DNA from 4 places in the Arthrobacter sp. UYEF21 genome. Region 1 is predicted to be linked to each of the others. Evidence: riboswitches for the same ligand, from Rfam matches in the RefSeq annotation. Region 1 holds a riboswitch; each other region holds the start of a gene.
What was found. Region 1 has a riboswitch for thiamine pyrophosphate ahead of thiC (phosphomethylpyrimidine synthase ThiC). Riboswitches for the same ligand answer to the same signal wherever they lie in the genome.
Positions count from the first base shown of each region.

Region 1 (4,793 bases):
CGTAGTCACCAAGGCTCATGGGCCGGACGGTGAAGTGTTCCGCCGCCCATTCGATGACGCGCTCGTCGATGCCTTCGTAGCGTCCGCAGGCAAAAACGAGCTGCTCCTCTTCGGCGAGCTCATGGGCCAGCGCCTGGGTGAAGCGCTCCCCCGCCGGTGACGGCACGATCAGGACCGGCTTAATTGTTTTAGCTTCGTTGGTGTCGGCGACGGAAGCCAGCGCCTGAGCCCACGGCTCCGCCTTCATCACCATGCCGGCGCCGCCACCGTAGGGCGTGTCGTCCACGGAGCGGTGTTTATCGGTGGTGAACCCGCGCAGATCATGGACGTGCAGGTCCAGCAGGCCGTCCTGGCGGGCTTTGCCGATGAGGGACAGCTCCAGGGGCGCCAGGTACTCAGGGAAGATGCTGACGACGTCGATTCTCATCTACGCGTTGCCCTCAGGCCCGCCGGTGGCAGCGTCGTCGGAGTTGACTTCAAACAGTCCGTCCGGCGGGGTGAGCAGGACAAACCCCCCAGCGACGTTGACTTCCGGCACGATCTGCTCGACGAAGGGAATGAGGATTTCCTTGCCGTTGGCGTCCTCAACCACCAGCAGGTCCTGGACCGGCATGGTGTGCAGCGCCGCGATCTTACCTACCACCTGGGAGCCCACCCGCGCCTCGAGGCCAACCAACTCATGCTCGTACCAGCCTTCGTCGTCGTCATCGTCCAGCTCTTCGGTTTCGACGAACAGCTTGGCCCCGCGCAGGGTCTCGGCCTGGTTGCGGGTTTCAATTCCCTCAAATGCGAGCAGCAGGATGTCCTTGTTCCATCGCGCACTCTCAACAGTCAGGGGGCCGGCCGACGCCGGCTCCACCACAAACTCGGTGCCGGGAACAAACCGGTCCGCCGGGGCATCGGTCAAAACCTGGACCGTCACTTCCCCACGGATCCCGTGCGGTTTGCCGATTCGTGCCACCTGAAGCTGCATCTGTTCCTCTGTTCCGGTTGTGGGGTATCCACAGTGTTGTGATGAAAGCACTCCGGCCCCTCCACCTTGATCGGTGGAAGGGCCGGAGCAAAAACTGATGTTGCCGAGCGCTTAGCGGCGGCGGTCCGTGTCGACGACGTCGACCCTTACCGGTTCGCCGTCTGCCAGTGCCGCCACAACGGTGCGCAGTGCACGTGCAGTGCGGCCCTGGCGGCCGATCACCCGTCCCAGGTCATCCTGATGAACGCGGACCTCGAGGGTGTCCCCCCGGCGGTTGTTCTTCGAGCTGACCTTGACATCTTCCGGAGAATCAACGATTCCCCGGACCAGGTGTTCGAGCGCTTCTGCCAGCAATCTACTCAGCCTCGTTGGCTTCTGCTTCGGCCGGGGCCTCGGCTGCGTCAGACTGCTTTGCCTTCTTGGTGATGGCCTCCGGGATGATTACGGAACCCTTTTCTGGGGCAACAAAGGCAGCCTTGGGAGCTTTGGTCTTCAGGGTGCCTTCCTGGCCCGGGAGGCCCTTGAACTTCTGCCAGTCACCGGTGATCTTGAGGATCGCGGCAACCTGCTCGGACGGCTGGGCGCCAACGCCGAGCCAGTACTGGGCACGGTCTGTGTCGACCTCGATGTATGAGGGCTCTTCGGTGGGGTGGTACTTGCCGATCTCTTCGATGGCACGGCCGTCGCGCTTGGAGCGTGCGTCCATAACGACGATGCGGTAGTACGGTGCGCGCATTTTACCAAAGCGCTTAAGGCGAATCTTTACGGCCACTTTTGTGGTCACTCCTGTTTCAGAAAAGGGTTGAACCGACGTTCTGCACCCGTGGGGCGGGCCGTACTTGAAGGCTCGAAGGACAGGATCCGGACGCGGAGAGAGGGGCCACGCAGATCGAGTACCTGTTTATTGTGCCAGATCAGCGTCAGGATTTCGACTTGACACGTCTGGATGGGGGGAAGAGGACGGACCTGGCAGGCCCCCAGGGGCCTAGGACGCCCAGACATACACCCCGGTGCGCTCGGCGTCGTGAATTCCACTGGCCAGCTCGGCGAGCTGCTGGACATAGTTCCGGGCGTCGGCTGCACCGAATGGCATATCGTCGTGACCGGCCCATTTTTCGGCGACATCATCCAGGACGTTGCCTTCACCCTCAGTTTCATAGGTAAGGAGGTCAGCCAGCGCCCGCACCATCGCCGGCGGCACGCCGAGGAGGGAGTCGCTGGAAACGTCAACCATGGCAAGTTCGTAGCCCTCGCCACCGGCGTGGACCGCAGCCCCGGCGAGATCGCCGAGCTGTTCTATCTCGAAATCACTGACTCCCGGTATCCGCAGTGCGGGTCCCGGCGGCGAGCCGCCGGCATCAAGGACGCCGGCACGCTTCAGCGCGGCGTCGTGGGTAGCTACAAAAATTTCAGTGAAGCCCATGGGCACAGCCCTCATTCCGTCGACGGTGCGGCCCTGGCGGGCAGCTAAGGGTGCCGCCCCGGCCGTTCGAAATCAGCCTAGTGCATCGGGGCCTGCAGCTCCGGCCAGCGCCACTTAGCGGACAGCAACCCGGATATTGTTGCGCCACGGATCCTCGAAGCGCAGTTCGGCACCCGTGTGGTGTGACGCCAGCCCGGCGACCTTCAAGCGGTCAGCGAGGGCTCCGACGTCGTCACCTGAAGGGACTTCGATGAGCACCTCCCCTAGTCCCAGGGTGTCCTTGCGCGGTCCGGCGCCGCGGCTGTTCCATACGTTCATTGCCATGTGGTGGTGATATCCGCCCGCAGAAACGAACAATGCCTGCCCGTGCCAGCCGGCGGTCTTTTCGAAGCCCAGCGTGCCCACATAGAAATCGTGCGCCGACTGGACATCACCCACCTGGAGGTGGACGTGGCCCACACCGGCTTCGGCGGCCTGCTGGCCGTCCATGGATTCCTCGGTCATGTGCTGCTCAAGGTAGCGCTGCGGCGGCAGTGCCAAGCTGTCCATCAGCACATCCTTCCCGTTCCAGGACCAGTTTTCGCGGGGCCTGTCCCAGTACAGTTCGATGCCGTTGCCTTCGGGGTCATTGAAGTAGAAGGCTTCGCTAACGAGGTGGTCGGCGCTGCCGGTGAAGGACCGGGGTTCGTACTGGGCCGCGGTGGCTACCGTGGCAGCAAGCGAAGCCCGGTGGTCAAAGAGCAGCGCCGTATGGAACAGCCCGGCCTCGCCCCTGCGGGGCAGGCTCAAGGACTGGGCGGCCGCAAGATGGACCAGCGGGCGCCGGAGCCGGCCAAGGTAGACGCCGCCGTCCTGTTCGGCGACGACCTCCAGGCCGAGCGCACGCTGGTAGTAGTCGGTCATCAGCTTCATGTCGCCCACCTTGAGCATCACTGTGCCCATGGAGAGGTCGGCAGGAAGGAGATCCCGACTGGTGGCTTCTGCAGTCATTGAACGCTCCCGGTCCGTTGGCCTTCGGGGTCGAAGGTGGCCATGACTCCATTTTACTTGAAGCTTCAATTTAATTCAAGTGGCTGGGCAGACAGGTTGCGACAGCATCCCCGTGACTGCTGTCACAGGCCACCCTCGGCCTGTGGTAGCTTCGACTTGACCACACGGGAGCCCTTGCAGGGGCTGAGATCGGGCTGACGCAGCCTGCGACCGTTGAACCTGTCCGGGTAATGCCGGCGAAGGAAGTGAATATTCATTGAATACACAAGAAACACAGCTGAACCCTGCCCAAAGTGAAGCCGACCAGGATCAAACGGTCCGGCCTGAAACCCAGTCACTGAAGTCCCACTCGCTGGCGTTCATCAATGATGACGCCACCGGGATCCGGGTTCCCGTGACCGAGATCGCGCTGGAACCGTCGCCGAACGGCGAGGCGAACGGGCCTTTCCGGACCTACCGCACGGCCGGTCCGGGCAGCGATCCGGTGGTGGGCCTCAACCCGTTCCGCTCGGAGTGGATCGCCGCCCGCGGCGACACCGAGCCCTACAGCGGCCGGGAACGGAACCTGCTCGACGACGGCAAGTCGGCAGTTCGCCGCGGCGCCGCTTCCGCGGAGTGGAAGGGCGCGCAGCCCGTGCCCCGCCGCGCCGTCGAAGGCAAGACCGTCACGCAGATGCATTACGCACGGCAGGGTGTGGTGACGCCCGAGATGCAGTTCGTTGCCCTCCGCGAGAACTGTGACGTGGAACTGGTCCGCAGCGAAGTCGCTGCCGGCCGCGCCATCATCCCCAATAACATCAACCACCCGGAATCTGAACCGATGATCATCGGCAAGGCCTTCCTGGTGAAGATCAACGCCAATATCGGCAACTCCGCGGTGACCAGCTCCATTGCCGAGGAGGTGGACAAGCTCCAGTGGGCCACCCAGTGGGGCGCGGACACCGTCATGGACCTGTCCACCGGCGATGACATTCACACCACGCGGGAATGGCTAATCCGCAACGCCCCCGTTCCCATCGGCACCGTGCCCATTTACCAGGCTTTGGAGAAGGTCAACGGCGAGGCCAACAAACTGACCTGGGAAATCTTCCGTGACACCGTGGTTGAGCAGTGCGAGCAGGGCGTGGACTACATGACCATCCACGCCGGAGTGCTGCTGCGCTACGTGCCGCTGACGGCCAACCGCGTCACCGGCATCGTCTCCCGCGGCGGCGCAATCATGGCCGGCTGGTGCCTGGCCCACCATCAGGAGAACTTCCTCTACACGCACTTCGACGAGTTGTGCGAGATCTTCGCCAAGTACGACGTCGCATTCTCTTTGGGCGACGGACTGCGCCCGGGAGCGACGGCGGACGCCAATGACGCCGCCCAGTTCGCCGAGCTGGACACTCTGGCGGAGCTCACGCA
Region 1 covers NZ_JBEPNF010000001.1:401,477-406,269, reverse strand. The annotation lists gene trmD (tRNA (guanosine(37)-N1)-methyltransferase TrmD) at 1-427, opposite strand, end outside; gene rimM (ribosome maturation factor RimM) at 428-973, opposite strand; gene ABIB27_RS01855 (RNA-binding protein) at 1,085-1,327, opposite strand; gene rpsP (30S ribosomal protein S16) at 1,329-1,745, opposite strand; gene ABIB27_RS01845 (hypothetical protein) at 1,959-2,396, opposite strand; gene ABIB27_RS01840 (VOC family protein) at 2,511-3,386, opposite strand; TPP riboswitch at 3,541-3,648, shown strand; gene thiC (phosphomethylpyrimidine synthase ThiC) at 3,643-4,793, shown strand, end outside.

Region 2 (4,793 bases), on a different contig from region 1:
CGAGCGTGGTGGATAACGTCATCGATGCCGTGACGGCGGTGTTCCTGGTGGTGGGCGCCCTGATGTCCCTCGCCGCCGCCATCGGCCTGCTGCGCTTCCCCGACCTGCTGAGCCGGATGCACGCGGCCACCAAGCCGCAGGTGCTCGGGCTCTTCCTGCTGCTGGCGGCCATCGGCCTGCAGATGCGGACGTGGTGGGTGTGGCCGGTGCTGCTGGTGGCGTGGATCTTCCAGCTGCTGACCGTGCCGGTGTCCGCGCACATGGTGGGCCGATCCGGCTACCGCACCAAACACCTGCACCGAGAACTGCTCAGCTCTGATGACCTCGACGCCGTGGTGCAGAAGGCGGCGCAGTCCTCCCGTGAGCAGTCAGCACGTGAAGAAGCGTCCGGCGGCGGCTGAGAGTTTTTGTCCAGATAATTCGGCTTCAGGACTGCCCAGGGGCCATTAGCTGGACAAAACTCGCTAGACGACGTCCTGGCTCTTAGCGAACCTGGTGATGGCCCGCTGCGTGCCGCGGTTGGCGAGCACCTGGATGATGGTGCTGACCGAGGCTGAAATAAGCGCGAACGTCAGCGCCGAGCGCAGGCTCGTGGGGGTGTCTTCGTCCTTGCCGGTGGGGACCTTGCGGCCGGTGGACTTTTCCCACACGGTGTTGACTAGCTTGGTACCGACAAACCCGGCGCCGAGGCTGATTGCGGTGCCGAGCAGCTTGATGAGCAGGTTCATTCGTTGAACTCCTTATGGGCTATCGGGGATTGTCATTAGCCTAACGTCATCGGACCGGGGGCCGGCACTTGAGCCGCCCGGCTCTTGCCCAGGCCCACCAGCATTGAGGGCATTTCAGCAGCAGCCCCAGGTGGAGGGATTCGTCCTTCGTGAAATGCGGGAACTGCAGCTCGCTGACCTCGGCGTCGGTCCTTGCTATCAGCGCTTCGAGCGAGCCCTGCGGCTGGCTGTCGCTGGAGTCGGGATCGAATACGGTCACATGTGGGAAGTCGGCAGCCGTGGCCCACAATCTACCGCGCCTGCGGTGTAAACTGGATCACGCCCATCAGGGCAGATTTATTTACGACAGGGGAGCGCCGCCGTCGGGCACTGCAGCAATGCAACCGATGGATAGGCGCTGAGAGTGCGGACAGCCGCAGACCCTCGAACCTGATCCGGTTAGTACCGGCGCAAGGGAGTCGAGCTTCTCAGAGTGTCCGGATCCGGGCGGCGCAGTCCGTGCCGAAACCGCGAACTCTCCCCTCCTGTACCTCAGGAGGCAGAAATGACAACAGTAGGCATGAAGAAAGCCAGCTATAGCTGGCGGGTTGTGGACATCGTGGTGGCAGCTTTGATCGCCATCGCCGGCGGTGTCATTTTCTGGGCCTGGTCCCAGGGTGCGGCGCTGGTGTCCGCGCCGATGAACGCCACGTACCCGCCCCTCACCGGCCTGATCGCCGGCGGCTGGATGATTCCGGCCGTCCTGGGCATGCTCATCGTCCGCAAACCGGGCGCAGCGCTCTTCTGCGAGGCCGTTGCCGCCACCGGTGAGCTCATGATGGGTTCCCAGTACGGCACCACCGTGCTGATCTCCGGCATCCTCCAGGGCCTCGGCGCGGAGCTCGTTTTCGCCGCGTTCGGCTACAAGAAGTTCAACCTGCCGGCAGCCGTGCTCGCCGGTGCCGGTGCCGGCCTGTTCTGCGGCCTGAACGATTCCTTCCTCCCGTGGGGCTGGAACATCGCCTATGAAGCCGGCGACAAGGCCACCTACATTCTGTTCTGCGCGATCTCGGGTGCCGTCATTGCCGGCGCCGTGTCCTGGATTGCCACCCGCGGCCTGGCCAAAACCGGGGTGCTGGGCTCCTTCGCTTCCCGGAAGGCCGGTTCGGAGCCCGTTTTCCACTGATGGCCGTTTCCGACGCCGGTGCTTCCGGAGTGCGCCCGGCCGCGGTATCCGCCCGTGGCTGGGGCTGGCGGCACGCCGGCCGCATGGCGCCGGCCGTCCGCGGGCTCGATCTGGACATCGCGCCGGGCGAGCGGGTGCTGCTGCTGGGCCCTTCCGGTGCGGGCAAATCAACGCTGCTGCACGCCCTCGCCGGAGTGCTCGGGGATGAAGGGGACGATGCCGACGAGACCGGTTCGCTGCTAATCGACGGCGCGGTGCCGCGCAGCCAGCGCGGCCGCGCCGGGCTCATGCAGCAGGACCCGGAAACGCAGGTGGTCCTCTCGAGGCTGGGTGACGACGTCGCCTTTGGTGCCGAAAACCTGGCCGTTCCCCGGGACGAGATCTGGAAGAGGGTCCATGAGGCGCTCTATGACGTGGGGCTGCGCAGGGCCGGACGCCCGCAGGGCGGAGCTGGCGGTGCCGGCGGCTTCGGCGGCGGACTCCCGCTGGACCACCCGACGTCGGCTCTGTCCGGCGGCCAGAAGCAGCGGCTGGCCCTGGCCGGCATCCTCGCGATGCGGCCGGGGCTGATCCTGCTGGACGAACCGACAGCCAACCTCGATCCCGCCGGTGTCCTGGAAGTCCGCGACGCCGTGGGCCGCTGCCTCGACAAAACCGGCGCCACCCTGGTGGTGGTGGAACACCGGGTGTCCGTCTGGAAGGACCTGGTGGGCCGGATTGTGGTGCTGCAGCCGGGCTCGGGCGTGCTGCTGGATGGCCCGCCGGACCGGGTGCTCGCCGAGGCGCGGGACATGCTGATCGGGGCCGGTGTCTGGGTGCCGGGCCATGTTCCGGCCACCCGCCCCCGTGCGCGTGCTTCGGCTGACGGCGGCCAGCTGCTGCTGGCGGCCGAGGACGTTGCCGTGTCGCGCGAGCGGCCCCGGCGCCGCGGCTTCCGCACCATTCCGCCGGTGCCGGTGCAAGCGGGGATCACCGCCCAGGTCCGCGCCGGCCAGGCACTCACCGTCACCGGCCCCAACGGCGCCGGCAAGTCCACGTTTGCGCTCACCCTCGCCGGACTCCTGGCGCCGGTGAGGGGGAAGATGTCTGCAGCCGTCGAGCTTTCCGATGGTGCCGGAATCGATCCCTTCACGTGGAGCGCCAAGCAATTGATTTCCCGCATCGGCACGGTCTTCCAGGAGCCCGAGCACCAGTTCGTCACGGGTCGTGTGCTGGATGAGCTGATGTTCGGTCCGCGCCACCTGGGTTTTGGCGAAGAGCGTGTGGAGGAACTCCTGGCACGGCTGCGGCTGACGCACCTGGTGGACGCCAACCCGTACACGCTGTCCGGCGGTGAAAAGCGGCGGCTGTCCGTGGCCACGGTCCTTGCGGCCCACCCGCGGGTGCTAGTGCTCGACGAACCCACGTTCGGCCAGGATGCCAACACATGGTCCGAACTCGCGTCCTTCCTGTCCGAGCTGCTCGACGCCGGAACGTCAGTGGTTTCGGTGACCCACGACGAAGAGTTCAGTGCCGTCCTGGGCGGCACCGAACTGCGCCTTGGCCCGGCGTCGCGGGGCGGCGCCCGCCAGGAAGCAGGTGCGGCATGAGGGATGCCCTCACACTCCGAGGCAACCACGCCCTGTTGACGCACGCCAACCCGCTGGCCAAGTTCGGAGCCGTCTTCCTCATCACCCTGGTGCTGGCGCTGTCCATCGACTGGGTGTCAGCCTCCGTAGCGCTCGCGGCCGAGTTGGCGGTCTTCCCGCTCGCCGGACTTACCCTGCGCCTGCTGTGGCAGCGCGGCTGGCCGCTCATCATCGCGGCTGCCGTGGGCGGCTGGAGCACGGCGATCGTCGCGGCGGACAGCGGCGCTGTACTGCTCGACGTCGGGATCTGGTCCATCAGCGAAGGTTCCCTCCAGCTGGGGCTCGGTTTTATGCTGCGCGGACTTGCGATTGCGTTGCCGGCCATCCTGCTGATGACGTGTACGGACCCCACCGACCTCGCCGACGCGCTGGCGCAGAAGGCCCGGCTGCCGCACCGGTTTGTGCTTGGCACCCTGGCCGCGATGCGGCTGGTGGGACTTCTGGCCGAGGAGTGGCAGACCATTGGGATGGCCCGGCGGGCGCGCGGTGTGGGTTCCCACGGCAGTCCGCTGCAACGGTTGCGGGCCACTCTCGGGCAAAGCTTCGGGTTGCTGGTCCAGGCGATCCGCCGTGCGTCCCGGCTGGCCGTCACCATGGAAGCGCGCGGATTTGGCACCGCCCGGCGCACCTGGGCCCGGGAATCCACCTATTCGCTGCTGGACGTTTGGGTGGTGCTCGGCGGTGTGCTGATTGCGGCTGCTGCTGTGGCTGCCGCTGCCGGGATGGGGACCTGGAACTTCGTCTGGCGGTAGGGATGGCGCACCGCCACCGCCGCGGTTCTGCCAAAAGCGGCGTGAGTAATATCGCATGAATCGGGTATTTGGGTCCATCCCCTCGCCTTTCGCGGGTTCGGTATGCCTCGAATAACTCATCTGTGATATTTTTTGTCTATGATTCAGGAAACTGCCGAGCACATTGCCGCTGCGCTCAAAGACGCCCGAATGGAAAAGAACTGGACCCAAGGCCAGCTCGCCAGCGCACTGGGAACCAGCCAGAGCGCCGTCGCCCGGATGGAACAGGGCAAGCAGAACCTCAGCCTCAAGATGATCCAGCGGCTCGAGGCGATCTTCGAGCGCAGCATCGTCAAGGTGGGCAAACCGCAGATGACGCACTTGCGGATCGAAGGCGGCCGCACGCTTTCCGGGACGGTGGATGTCAACAGCAGCAAAAACGCGGGTGTGGCCCTGCTCTGCGCCAGCCTGATCAACCGTGGCACCACAGTGCTGCGCCGTCTGGCCCGCATCGAAGAGGTCAACAGGATCGTTGAGGTCC
Region 2 covers NZ_JBEPNF010000006.1:133,425-138,217, reverse strand. The annotation lists gene mnhG (monovalent cation/H(+) antiporter subunit G) at 1-401, shown strand, start outside; gene ABIB27_RS09085 (DUF4235 domain-containing protein) at 465-728, opposite strand; gene ABIB27_RS09080 (hypothetical protein) at 775-987, opposite strand; TPP riboswitch at 1,066-1,202, shown strand; gene ABIB27_RS09075 (ECF transporter S component) at 1,273-1,893, shown strand; gene ABIB27_RS09070 (ABC transporter ATP-binding protein) at 1,893-3,482, shown strand; gene ABIB27_RS09065 (energy-coupling factor transporter transmembrane component T family protein) at 3,479-4,273, shown strand; gene ABIB27_RS09060 (UDP-N-acetylglucosamine 1-carboxyvinyltransferase) at 4,412-4,793, shown strand, end outside.
Region 2: another riboswitch for thiamine pyrophosphate. It lies ahead of ABIB27_RS09075 (ECF transporter S component); the one in region 1 lies ahead of thiC (phosphomethylpyrimidine synthase ThiC).

Region 3 (3,750 bases), on a different contig from region 1:
TTCAACCCCGCATGCTGCCTGACGGCTGGCCGGGAACCGGGAGTTTTACGAGGGTCACTGCCCGGCGGGTGGAGACGGCCAATACTCATGGGACGGGATGCTCCATGTCCTCCGCCATGGCGACCCTGCAGGTGCGCTTTGGTGATTGGACAGAGGCCTTGACGGTGACCAAAGCGTGGCTGCAGGACAGTCTGCTTCATGCCTGGGAACTGCAGGTCGGTTCAGGCGCAGGTCCGATCCATCATTTTCACCAGTTATGGAACCCAACCGTTCCTGTCCCGGGTGAGCACCCGGTCCCGGGGCCTTCCCCGGGGTACCGGGCTCTGACGGTTCCGACGCTGCCGCACCAACGTTGCACCTCTGAGGGGGCGCTGTAGGTTGATGCGGACATTGGAGGTGTCTATTTTGGTGGTTTTAAGGGCCGTCCGGTCCACCCGGGGGAGACCGGTGCCCGCAGGTACGGGAGGCCCGGCGGTCGCGCCGTGGTGTCCGGCACGACAGCCGTTTGGGAATCAGGTCGGGCAGGGCACGGCGGCAGCACGGGCAGGTGAGGGCGCTGGTTTGGCCGGGGGTGGGTATAATCGGTCCCAGTGACACGGGGTGCCGGGCGGCTTGTTGGCCCGGCTGAGATGACACCCGTTGAACCTGATCTAGTTGACACTAGCGAAGGGATGTCCTGCAACGGTTCGCACGGTCCTGGCGCCCGGATCGCATCCTTTCGCCTTATCCGAAGGTGAAGAAACTGATGGAACTGGCAAAACAAATCGTTCTTGTGACCGGCGGTGGCCGCGGTCTGGGCAGCAATATTGTGCAGGCGTTCGCGGCCCGGGGGGCGCGGGTGGTCATCAATTATCGCCGCAGCGCCGAAGCCGCCGGGGAACTGGCCGCCGGTTATGGCCCTGAGCACGCTGTTGCACTGCAGGCTGACGTCACCGACTCCGGTCAGGTGTCGGTGATGCTGGAGCAGGCCCGGGCCCATTTCGGTTCCGCCGTCACCACTGTGGTCAATAATGCGCTGGCCGATTTCTCGTTTAACGGCGATGCCCGCTCCGGCGCCGGGGATATTTCATGGGCGGATTTTGAGGCACAATTCGGCGGCAGTGTCCGGGGGGCTTTGAACACGACCCAGCAGGCTTGGGAGGGGATGCGTGGCCACGGGTTTGGGCGCATCATCAACGTCGGGACCAATCTGTTCCAGAACCCGGTGGTCCCGTACCACGACTACACCGCGGCCAAGGCCGCCCTGCTGTCATTGACCCGCACCATGGCCAAGGATCTGGGGCAGCACAATATTGCCGTGAACATGGTCTCCGGCGGCCTGCTGCGCACCACCGATGCCAGCGCCGCAACGCCGGAGGAGGTCTTTGACTACATTGCCGCTTCGACCCCCCTGGGTAAGGTCACCACCCCGGCCGAGTTCGCCGATGCCATCTTGTTTTTCGCCTCGCCCTGGGCGCGGTCGGTTACCGGGCAGAACCTGGTGGTCGACGGCGGACTGGTCATGGACTAGGCGGCCTCGCGATGAACGGGAAACGGCAACTGCATCTGAACGCTTTCCTGCTGGGAGCCGGCCACCACGGTGCTGCCTGGCGGCGGCCCGGATCGCCGCTGGAGCAGCTCGGAGAGATTGGTTACTATGAGCGGCTCGCACAAAGCGCCGAACGCGGCCTTTTCGATGCCGTGTTCTTCGCCGACGGGCAGTCCGCCGGTGACGTCGGCGCCGGTCCGAGATGGTTTCTGGAACCGTTGACCGCGCTGGCGGCCATGGCCCGGGCAACGGAAAACATCGGGCTTATCAGCACCGTCTCGGCCACCTTTTATTCCCCTTTTCATGCCGCCCGGATGCTCGCCTCCCTGGATCACATCAGTGCCGGACGTATCGGGGCGAACGTGGTCACGTCCATGTTCGATGCTGAAGCCCGCAATCATGGTCTGGAAGCGATGCCCGACCACGCGCAGCGCTATGGCCGCGCCGCAGAGTTCATTGAGGTAGCGCTGGGGTTGTGGGACTCATGGGCTGATGATGCGCTGGTTCGGGACAGAGCCCGGTTCTATGCCGATCCGGCCCTGGTCAGGCCGTTGCATCATGAGGGCGACCACTTCCGGGTGGAGGGGCCCTTAAACGTGCCCCGGGGCCCACAGGGACGCCCCGTGCTGTTCCAGGCCGGTGCTTCCGGGGCCGGCCGGGATCTTGCCGCCCGGTACGCGGAAGGGATTTACGCCGTTGCCTACGATCTTCCCAGCGCCCAGGCCTACTATGCGGATATGAAACAGCGGATCGCTGCGGCCGGGCGTAATCCGGGGAAGGTAGCGATCATGCCCGGATTGGTGACGTATGTGGGCTCCACCGAGGCCGAAGCCCGGGCCAAACAGGACCGGGGGGATACGCTGCTGCCCACCGGAGAATCCCTGACACGGCTGGGCACGTTCGTGCAGCAGGACTGTACAGGCTGGGAGCTGGACGCCCCCGTGCCGTCCCTGCCGTCGGCGGCAGAATTTACTGGGCCGCAGGGCCGTTATGCCACCATATTGCGCATTATTGAAACCGAACGTCCCACCGTGCGGCAGTTACTTGGGCGCCTGGCCGCAGGAGGGGGCCACTGCACAATGGTCGGCACGCCGGAGCAGATCGCTGACCAGATGGAGCTCTGGTTCCGCTCCGGGGGCGCTGACGGGTTCAACCTGATGCCCCCGCTGCTGCCCGACTCCCTGGACGAGTTCGTCGATGACGTCGTCCCTGTCCTCCAGCGCCGAGGACTCTTCCGCACCCGCTACACCGCCTCGACGCTGCGCGGGCATCTCGGGCTGGACCGCCCGGCTGTCGGCGCCCCTGCGTAAAAGCGCCACTACGGCATGGCGGCGGTTCCGATCATCCGATACCGTCCGCGACAGGGTTGCCACAAGCTGGTTCCCCTGACGACAAGGGGCTCCAAGCGGGCGTATTGGATAGCCTTCCGTCAGGAACGTCCCTCCTCCCTGGAGTCCTCTCGGGCTTTGTGCTTTCAGGCCCGAGGCCTTCCGTGGGCAGCATCCGTGGTGTCGTTGAGGTTGCCGGGCCGGTGAAGGGTTTCGAGGAGTTGCAGTTCGTAGTGGGCGAACCGGGCCGATGCCATCATCGACAGTTGACGTGGTCTGGGCAGGTCGATGGGGAGGTTTAGGCGCACGGAGGCGGGCCGGGGGCTGAGTACGACGACCCGGTCGGCCAGGTAGATCGCTTCACGGATGTCGTGGGTGATCAGGACCGCGGTCCAGGAGTTGTGGGACCAGACATCTTGAAGCCACGCCTGCATGTCGGTGCGGGTGAGGGAATCGAGGGCGCCGAAGGGCTCATCCAGTAATAGGACGTCACGGTCCTGGACGACCGTGCGCAGCAGGGCGGCCCTTTGCCGCATTCCTCCGGAGAGCTCGAAGGGATGCGAGTTCTCAAAACCGGCCAGCCCGAAGGCCGGGAAGAGGCTGGCGGCACGTGCCCGCGCGGTCTTTTTGCTTCCGCCGCAGACTTCCAGGCCCAGAGCGGTGTTCTGAAGGATAGTGCGCCAGGGAAAGAGGAGGTCTTTTTGCGGCATGTAGGCAAAGTGTTCACGTTCCCCGGTGACGGAGCGCCCATCGATGAGGATTTCGCCGTCGCGGGGTTTTTCCAGGCCGGCCATGATGTTGAAAAGGGTGCTCTTTCCGCATCCGCTGGGACCGATGATGGCAAGGAATTCTCCTTGTTGTGCGGAGAAATTGACGTTGTTGATGACAGGACGG
Region 3 covers NZ_JBEPNF010000016.1:7,095-10,844, reverse strand. The annotation lists gene ABIB27_RS15460 (recombinase family protein) at 1-89, opposite strand, end outside; gene ABIB27_RS15455 (bifunctional hydroxymethylpyrimidine kinase/phosphomethylpyrimidine kinase) at 12-377, shown strand; TPP riboswitch at 587-689, shown strand; gene ABIB27_RS15450 (3-oxoacyl-ACP reductase) at 746-1,510, shown strand; gene ABIB27_RS15445 (LLM class flavin-dependent oxidoreductase) at 1,522-2,838, shown strand; gene ABIB27_RS15440 (ABC transporter ATP-binding protein) at 3,003-3,750, opposite strand, start outside.
Region 3: another riboswitch for thiamine pyrophosphate. It lies ahead of ABIB27_RS15450 (3-oxoacyl-ACP reductase); the one in region 1 lies ahead of thiC (phosphomethylpyrimidine synthase ThiC).

Region 4 (4,793 bases), on a different contig from region 1:
CCAACAGCCCTGCCCGTCCGACCAGTACTGGAGGCGTGGCTCCGGCCGTTGGCTTGAAGGGGTTTTGCACGGCATCTCCCGGGTGAAAGTAGGTGAAACTGGTGAAAGTGGTGAAACTTCGTCCACCCTATGCCGGCACCTCACGCTAAGCAAGGCGCGGTGTCCAGCGGTAGCATCGGGCCATGACTCCTGAAGAGAACTGTCTCGAGCACGCGCTGCACGTCGGCGAGGGGCTGACCGGCCCTGAGCTTGGAGCAGTTAGGTTTCGAACCGCGCCTTGAGGATATGACTGAGGACCAGCGGAGCCACCTGGACCCTGATGACCTCGACTGGATGGATTCAATCATTCCGGAGCGGCGCGACAGAAGCCTGCTCCAGGCTAAGCTTCTGGCCGGGGCCATGTGGGAGGCTTCCGTGGTCCTGATAGACCAGCTTTTCGAGGATCTTTCCGGCTTACGGATCCGTGAGCGGATCGATCGACGGGACATCGCCAATACTTTCGTCCTGTCCGGACTGCCACCCAGACACGCGGAGAGATATGACGCACGCTTCGCCCAACAGTTTTGGTTATTGCTGCGGACATGACCGTGGCGCTGATCCGCGGCTGGACACGCCCGTCATGCGTCGCCCAGGAGTTGGCGCAGCGTTGCCTTGTCGACTAAGTCGAAGTCAGCCAGGATCTATACGACCTGGATCTAGCAGACGGCTGGCGGGGCCTGCTTGAACAACACATGCTCGAAGACACGGACAGTGAAATGCTGTACCAGAACCCAATGGACGGCTTCGAAGGCGATATCGCGCTGAACATGCAACTGGGCCTTGCACCGATGAATGTCCAGGACTGGTTCGAGCCATTCAACGACGCCTCCGTCCCGCCGTTCGTGCGCTAATCGACATGCTAACTCCCCCGTCAAACCATCATTTGAAACGCAGATAACGATCTTTCGTCAAGCGAGCGTTCCATGCAGGGGAGAGGCCACGAACGTGTTCCGGGTATGGCCCCAGACCCACGACCTGCAGGTCGGGACCGACCCGGCAGGCAAACCCCTCGCCATCCGCAACCACGGCCAGATCTGGCTGGTCGACCCCGACACCGACTCCCAGCATTGGTACGGACGGGACGCATGGTGGGACACCCGCCGCACAGCCGCCGTCGACAGCGGCGACCTGGTCAGCATCGAATACTGGCGGGTCCAGGTCCGCCAGGGAACTTCCGGCTCCGCCCTCCGGACCTTCACGTTGCGCCGGAACCCGCTCTCCCCGCACTGGCTCCTCGAAAGCATCAGCGACGGCGACGAGACAACCGAAAATTGAACGACCAACCCTTCAACGATCAGACGTGGGCAGGGATTCGGCCAGAATACACGCTGCCAACCCTCGGGCAGGTACGGCGCCGGCTCTCCGAGCTCATGGAAGACCCCGAACCCGTGATGCAGCAGCTCGTCCGCGTCTTCATCGACGACGGCACCTTCTGCCCGGGATTCCAGTTCCTCCCCGGCAACCCCCGGTTCTCCGGTTGGTGCGCGCCTGTGCCTGTGTGGTAGTAGGCTTTCTAGAGTGACACGGGGTGCCCTGGGCAACAGGGCTGAGATAAGACCCGTTGAACCTGATCTAGTTCGTACTAGCGAAGGGATGTTGCGGATGACTGTTCGCCTGACACCTGACCATATCTGCACGATGCTCGCCCGGTTGCGGGAGACAGGGCCATTGGTGCAGTGTCTGACCAACGCGGTTGTGACAAACTTCACCGCGAATGTGCTTCTAGCCGTCGGGGCGGCGCCAGCCATGGCTGATGTCCCCACCGAGGCCGGCCAGTTTGCCCGGATAGCTTCCGGAGTTCTGATCAACGTGGGTACTCCCCACGCGGAGCAACGGGTCGCCATGGTCGAAGCCGCCTCGGCCGCTCAGGAGGCAGGCACTCCCTGGGTTCTTGACCCGGTCGCGGTCGGTGTCCTGCCGGTGCGTACTGCCCTTGCCAGTGAACTGCTCTCTTACGCCCCGACCGCTATCCGGGGCAACGCTTCAGAGGTTATCGCACTGGCTGGGTTGGGGGCAGGTGGCCGTGGTGTTGATGCCGTCGATAGTCCCGAAAGTGCGCTGGCAGCGGCCGGCCGCCTGGCCAGTGTTCACGGTTCCGTCGTGGCCGTTTCCGGGGCCGTTGATCTGATTACTGATGGCATCGATGTGATCCGGATCGGTAACGGCCACCCTTATCTGACCCTGGTCACCGGGGGTGGCTGTGCACTGGGTGCGGTCACCGCAGCTTTTTTGGCTGTGGATGGCGACCGTCTGGCAGCGACGGCTGCAGCCACCGCGGTGTATACCGTCGCTGCCGAAATCGCCGCTGACGGCGCCCGCGGCCCGGGCAGTTTCGCGGTCGCGTTCCTGGATGCGCTGGAGTCTGTGGATGCCGAAATAATCCGGTCCAGAGTGGCTATCTCATGACGGGCGCCGGCAGGGCTGGCTTCACCCCGGGGATTTATCTGATCACTGATGATAAGTTGTGCGGGGAACGCGGAGTGGTGGAGTCGGTCAGCGCCGCCGTTGCCGGAGGCGTGCGAATGGTACAGATCCGGGAAAAAACGGCCAGCGCCGCCCGGTTCTACGATCTGGTGATGCGTACCGCGGATGCCGTCGGTGACCGGGCCACGGTGTTGGTGGATGACCGGGTGGATGTTTTTCTCGCCGCCCGGGCGGGCGGTGCGGCTGTCCACGGCGTCCATATCGGTCAAAGCGATCTTCCGGCACCCCAGGTCCGGGCAATTGTTGGCCAGGACGCGTTGATCGGGCTGAGCGCCAACACGGCCGAACATCTCGCGCAGCTGCACGCCCTGCCTTCAGGGACGGTGGACTATCTGGGCGTGGGCGTGATCCGTCCGACGTCGACCAAGCCGGACCATCCGGCGCCCTTGGGCATCGAGGGGTTCGCCGCTATCGCTGCCGCTACGCTGCTGCCCTGCGTCGCAATCGGCGGCATAACCCCGGCCGATGTCAGTGCATTGAGGCGCGCCGGAGCGGCCGGCATCGCCGTGGTCTCAGCCATCTGTGCCGCCGAAAACCCTGCCCGCAGCGCCAAAGAGTTTCTCAAGGAATGGACCCACTGAACACCGCAACCGCCTACATACCCCGCCCAGCCATCTCTCCATTTCCGGTTCCGGCGCCGCTCCTAAATCGCGGCACCGCGCGGTCGGATAATCCCGGCAAAACCGGCCCACCATCTATCCGGCACCAGCAAACGCTCCGCATACGCGGGGATAAGGACTTCTCGTGAACAAACGACGACGCTTACTCGTGGGCGCAGCCAGCGCCCTCACCCTTACCGCCATGGCAGCCCTGTCAGCCTGCGCCGGTGCGGGAGAAAATTCCACTCCGGCTTCTTCCGGGACCACGCCCATTACCTTCGCCCTGGACTGGACGCCCAACACGAACCACACCGGGCTGTACGTGGCGCTCAACAAAGGCTATTTCGCCGCCGCCGGACTCGACGTTCAGGTACTGCCCTACAGCCAGTCCTCCACCGACACCCTCATCAACTCGGGTGCGGCGGACTTCGGAATCAGCTTCCAAAACACGGCGACGTTCGCCGCAGCAGCGGGGGTGGCCAACACCTCGGTCATGTCGGTGCTCCAGCACGATGCCACAGCCATCGGCGTCCTGGCCAGCCGGAAGGACATTGCCAGCCCTAAAGACCTCGATGGTAAAACCTTCGGCACGGCCGGGCCCAGTGCCACGTTCCCTACCGAAGCCGCAGATGCCATCAGGAACGCCGGCGGAACAGGCAACTTCGGTCGCGTCACCCTGGGCACGTCCGCCTACGAAGCCCTGTACGCCGGCAAGGTCGACTTCACCTCAGCCTTCAAGACCTGGGAAGGCATCGACGCCTCCCTCCGCGGCACTCCGATGAAGTTTTTCAACCTGCATGACTACGGCGTGCCGGACCAGTATTCGGTGATCATTGAAGGCAACCGGGAATGGATCAAGGGACACCCGGACGTGACCAAAAAGTTCGTCCAGGCCCTCCAAAAGGGATACCAATATGCCGCAGCCGACCCCGACGCTGCCGCGAAAATACTTGTTGACGCCAACCCCGGTATCTTCGCCAACGACCAGCTGGTCTACAAGAGCCAGGAAGAACTGAGTGCTTCCTACCTGAAGGACGCCAACGGCCAGGTCGGCACTCAAACAGCGGATCAGTGGAAGCAGCTGGCGGATTTCCTCTACAAGAACGCCCTGCTGGCCGATGAAAGCGGCAAACCCCTCTCCAAACCCCTTGACACCATGGCGTTGTTCACCGATGAGTATCTGGCCGGCAAATAGCTCCCGCGCCCTCCCCTGTCCCGGACGCGGGCCGCGGGACCGTAACGGCAGAAAGGCAACGCTGTGAGTGGGGGTCCGGGAGACGGAGCGGGGTGTGGGGGAAAAGCGGGCCGCTCCCGGAAAACGGGGTCTCCCCGCCGGTTCAGGACGCTCACCACCGCTGTGCCCCCGGCCGTGATTGTCCTCGCTCTCCTGGCAACCTGGCAGGGCGCAGTCGCTGCCGGCGGCCTGAAACCAACTGTGCTTCCATCTCCGCAACGGATCGTGGAGCAAGGCTGGTTGGCGCGCGAGATCATCTGGGCCAACACGGTGCCGACGCTGCAGGAAACCTTTCTTGGTTTCGCCGTCTCCCTGACCCTGGCCTGGGTCCTTGCCGTCGTCATCGACTTCTCATCGTGGCTTCGCCGGGCCCTGATGCCCCTGCTGGTGGCATCCCAGACCATACCGATCATCGCGATTGCCCCGCTGATGATCAT
Region 4 covers NZ_JBEPNF010000016.1:1,794-6,586, forward strand. The annotation lists gene ABIB27_RS15395 (DUF8462 domain-containing protein) at 1-70, opposite strand, end outside; gene ABIB27_RS15400 (hypothetical protein) at 286-585, shown strand; gene ABIB27_RS15405 (hypothetical protein) at 732-890, shown strand; gene ABIB27_RS15410 (hypothetical protein) at 985-1,314, shown strand; gene ABIB27_RS15415 (hypothetical protein) at 1,311-1,544, shown strand; TPP riboswitch at 1,554-1,650, shown strand; gene thiM (hydroxyethylthiazole kinase) at 1,642-2,445, shown strand; gene thiE (thiamine phosphate synthase) at 2,442-3,104, shown strand; gene ABIB27_RS15430 (ABC transporter substrate-binding protein) at 3,268-4,317, shown strand; gene ABIB27_RS15435 (ABC transporter permease) at 4,480-4,793, shown strand, end outside.
Region 4: another riboswitch for thiamine pyrophosphate. It lies ahead of thiM (hydroxyethylthiazole kinase); the one in region 1 lies ahead of thiC (phosphomethylpyrimidine synthase ThiC).